2 regions of the Oceanobacillus sp. AG genome follow, and region 1 is predicted to be linked to the other one. Evidence: predicted binding sites of a transcription regulator. Region 1 holds the regulator's gene; the other holds the start of a gene.

Region 1 (2,417 bases):
CTTGCCCCAACAGATCTTGGGGAAAACTGCAGGCGGGATATTGTTCTGGAACTGGAAGAAATGGGCTTTAAAATTGAAGCATCACACCATGAGGGTGCACCAGGACAACATGAAATTGACTTTGAATACTCGGATGCTGTTCGTCACGCGGACGATATCCAAACGTTTAAGCTTGTCGTTAAAACGGTCGCAAGAAGACATAATCTGCACGCGACATTTATGCCGAAACCACTATTTGGTGTAGACGGATCAGGGATGCATGTCAACATGTCCCTGTTTAAAGACGGTGAAAATATGTTTTTTGATGAAGCAAGTGAACGCCAATTGACGGATATAGCTAGCCAATTTATCGCTGGGCTTCTGGAACATGCAACTAACTTCACTGCAGTGACAAACCCAATTGTAAACTCATATAAACGGCTCGTACCAGGTTACCAAGCACCTTGTTATGTAGCTTGGTCCAGTTCGAACCGGAGTCCGTTATTACGGATACCAAGTTCAAGAGGTGTGAGTACACGTGTTGAAGTAAGAAGTGTGGATCCGGCATCAAATCCATATTTGGCACTTTCTGTCTTGCTTGCTTCAGGCCTAGACGGGATCGAACATAAATTACAACCACCACAAGCAGTTGACCAGAACATTTATGCAATGACGAAAAAAGAAAGAATAGAAAATGGAGTGAAAGATTTACCAGCCACATTGAAAGAAGCGCTTGATGAGATGGAAAAAGACCCTGTCATTATTCAGGCACTAGGAAAACATCTCTATCAAAATTATGTGGAAGCAAAAGAATATGAGTGGCAAATGTTTAATAATACAGTTCATCCTTGGGAGCGCGAACAATATTTAACATCCTATTAATCTTGTAAACAAAACATCTGATCTTTGCACCGAATGCGAAGATCAGATGTTTTTTAATGAATATCTCTGTATAATCCGATTACTTTACCTAAAATACTAACCTTTTCATAAAATAATGGTTCCATTGTAGCGTTTTCTGGTTGCAAGCGAATCATTTTTTCTTCTTTAAAGAAACGCTTCACCGTTGCCTCGTCATCATCTGTCATCGCTACAACGATATCTCCATTATTAGCCGTGTTCTGCTGTTTTACAATGACCATGTCACCTTCAAGAATACCAGCTTCAATCATACTTTCACCTTCAATGACAAGGACAAATAAATTATCATCCGGGCTCGCATGTGAACTCGGCACAGGGACATACTCCTCGATATTTTCAACAGCGGTAATGGGTATTCCAGCAGTAACCTTACCGATTACTGGAGCATAACGAGCTGTATTTTTCGGAATATTCCCTTCACCGTCTTGATCTAATATTTCAATGGCCCTTGGCTTAGTCGGGTCACGACGGATAAACCCTTTTGCTTCTAATCTTTCCAAGTGTCCATGAACGGTTGAACTCGATGCAAGTCCGACAGCCACAGCGATTTCTCGAACGGATGGTGGATAACCTTTTGCATGAACTTCTTTTTTTATAAAATCTAAAATCATCTGTTGTCTTTTAGAAACTTTTGTCATCTATTTATCACCTCTTACATAGGATTTATTATTACTAGTTTACCATCGTAAGAAAGATTATGCAAACGTTCGTTCGAAAAAAACTGTTGACAGGACCACTTGTTCGTGCGATAATACGTTCTAGAACAAAAGTTCTAAAAAAGTGGAGGGATTTAACTATGTTCAATAGATTATTTGCGAAGTATTCAAAAGAAGATATATTCTTTACTGTCGGTTTCATCTTAACTTTGGTATTCTTATATTTCTCTCTCATTGCCAATGCTTAATCACCCAAGAAGGAGAAATCGAATCGTGAAAGCAGTCATCTATTGTAGAGTAAGCACAGATAAAAAAGAACAGGAATCATCACTCGCTAGGCAAAAAGAAGAATTGTATGAACTAGCGACCCGACAAGGATTGGATGTCGTTACATGTATTGAAGAGCAGGTGAGTGGTTATGAGATTAATAGGGACGGTATCTTTGAAATGCTTGAACATTTTTCAAATGAGGAAGCGGAATGCCTATTAATTCAAGATGAAACGAGACTAGGTAGAGGGAATACGAAAATAGCCCTGTTTCATCAATTACAAAAGTTAAATATTTCTATATACACAGCGATTCATGATGGAGAGCTGGAATTATCAGAATCAGATTCTATGGTTTTACAGATTGTCGGTATTGTCGAGGAATACCAAAGGAAAATTCATAATTTGAAAATTAAACGTGGAATGCAACGGGCAGTAAAAGATGGATATAATCCGAGAAATAATTTAAAAAATATCGGAAAAGCACCGGGGAGAGAAAGATTGGAAGTGCCGCTTGAGGAAATTGTACGTCTTCGCGATAAAAAACTTACTTTCGGGGAAATCACAAGCACATTAAATGGCTTGGGGTATAAT
Region 2 (2,417 bases), on a different contig from region 1:
CTTCTTCGGAATTGGGGACATTAAAGACTTGGAGAATAAATTAATTGGTCTCCGTCATGATCGAAAAACAATTGAAGCAGCACTCGAAGACTTCCCCGTTTCACATTATCTTGGGAAAATCTCCAAAGAAGATTTCATTAATTTGATTTATTAAAAACTTAAACTCCTAGTCAATGAGCTGCTGATTCCTTTTATTCAGCGTGAGTGTGTGCGACTTACTTCTGGAGGTCCGCAGTCCAGACACCTCTCGCTTTCCGCGGGTTGCTGGTGTGAACAAGCCAGACACTTACGTTGGATGAAAGTGATTAGGGAGATTTGAGTTAATAGACCTTGACGAAGATGGAATGTCTAGGTCTTTTTTTGTTTTAAAAATTGATTATGTAATGACAAATCTATCAGTTTGTTGGTTTTTTTTCTAAAAATTTGGTTTTATGTCTTTCTTTTTTAATGGGTCTTTGTTATTATATGTTCAAGCCACTTTCTTTTTCTCATGGAAAGGAAGTTTCTAAATGAATGCAAAAATATTTACCTCTTCTCATGAAATCAGTCCGTTGACAATGGCTATTATCGCGAGCCGTGATAAAGAGGGCAGACTCATCAGTTATATCTTGGATGAGTCGGCAGAGTACGTTAGCGACAAATCCCCAAGTAAACTCATCGATGAAGCCTGCATGTTCTTCGGGAGCAGTTTGAAGGGAAGGCAGGAAGGAAGCCGCGTCATTAGCGGGTTCACCCATAAAGTTCCTGTTTCCATTGATCCCGCAAGTGGTATGTATTTCCTGCCTACATACTCCCCGACAAGCCCAAAGTGTTCTTGGCTCTCTCATTCCCATGTTGATGACGTGATACCGTTAACTGAAGGAGACACCGAAGTACTTTTTATCAATGGAAAAACAATCACCCTTGATGTGTCTTACGGTTCGTTAACCAATCAGGTACGCCGAACAGCCCAGTTCCGTTATAGATTGAATAGCCGTTTACACTATATGGGGAAAGGGATGATAGCCGAGACCCCGAATCCATTTGACGCGCCGAATATTTTTAAGAATGAACGCGATTAGAGTCGGTCTCAAGCGCTTGAATGAGATGTTCTTTGATAATCAGTTCCACTTTTTTGCGGATGGAAGGATTGAAATAGTTCCGTTTTTCCTCTCTGCCTTGGCAAAGAAACAGAAAAGAGGAGAAGGAATCATTTTTGTTTAGCGTAATGACTTCTATATTTTGTTTCTTCATCTTGAATTTTAAGCCCCTTCGCTCTTCTAACGCCAAAGACTCCATTTTCTTCAAAAGTTCCAGATAGGGCGCTTTAATTTTAAACGGCCCTTCGTCAACATGCTGGATGTCTTGTCTCATTACAACAATTGCCATCGAAAGAAATAGGAAACGGGAAGCGATTGCGTATTCCTCTTCCGTAATAAATCGCATGAGCCATCCTCCTTTAAGAGAACATGTGTTTGCTTTAGTTTATTATACGACAAACTTGAAAAAAATACTATAATAAAAGAGAAAAAAGAAAGTGGCAAAATTTAGTGATGTTAAACTAGGATATTTCTGAAAGATAACTTAAACTATAAGAAACGTGTTCATCTATGCTGAGGAGAATGGGCTTACATGTACTTATTATCAACGACCATTACATTTCAAAATTGGAGAACGAAATTACAAAATGAAGAAATTGAGGAATTTATTCAACAACTATTGAACCAGTATGAAGGATTAGGCCCTTTACCAGGAATTTTATTGCCTTTTATTGAAGCGCTCTTGCCATTTTTACCGCTTATGGTATTTGTCTTGGCGAATGCTGCTGCTTATGGTTTATTGAAAGGTTTTCTCTATTCATGGATTGGTGCTTGTGTTGGTGCGATTCTTGTTTTCTTGCTCATGCGAAAGTTATCAAATGCTGAATGGGTGGAACGAAAGATTAAGCAAAACAAACAAGTCTCCCGGGTGACGAGCTGGGTAGAACGGCATGGCTTTGGACCATTGTTTCTTTTACTTTGTTTTCCATTTTCTCCATCTGCAATAATTAATATTGTCGCAGGCTTTTCAAGGATTAGCGCACAGCAGTTTATTCTGGCTGTGCTGCTCGGGAAAGCGGTGATGATATTCTCTATCGCTTACGTCGGATCAAGTATGATGGAATTTGCCAAAAACCCGATGAAAACAATCGTCGTACTCATCGGAGTGGGGTTATTCTGGTTCATTGGCAAATACCTAGAAGGCCGATTACAGCGCAAAGTAATGGAGAAAAACTATCCAAAAAGAACAAACTAAAAATATAGGAGCAGGCTTATATCTCTGGTAAACTAGAGATATAAGCCTTTTGCTTTATACTCGGGTTCGGGAGGCTCAACACACCTGCGCTTTCTGCGGACGGCTGATGAGCTCCTTCTGAGGCGGAGGCGCCTTGCGATGTC

The links. The regulator LexA, encoded in region 1, represses DNA repair genes until DNA is damaged. The targets are predictions, from matches to a motif close to CGAACATATGTTCG.
Region 2: a site for LexA is predicted at 1,444-1,457, ahead of GN217_RS01535 (YhjD family protein). Genes of this name have one in related genera too.

Annotation. Positions count from the first base shown of each region.
Region 1 covers NZ_WOWT01000015.1:34,698-37,114, forward strand. Annotated here, with positions in the region: gene glnA (type I glutamate--ammonia ligase) at 1-861, shown strand, start outside; gene lexA (transcriptional repressor LexA) at 915-1,538, opposite strand; gene GN217_RS09555 (YneB family resolvase-like protein) at 1,830-2,417, shown strand, end outside.
Region 2 covers NZ_WOWT01000003.1:44,425-46,841, reverse strand. Annotated here, with positions in the region: gene lplA (lipoate--protein ligase) at 1-154, shown strand, start outside; gene GN217_RS01540 (competence protein ComK) at 510-1,061, shown strand; gene GN217_RS01535 (YhjD family protein) at 1,042-1,425, opposite strand; gene GN217_RS01530 (TVP38/TMEM64 family protein) at 1,612-2,274, shown strand.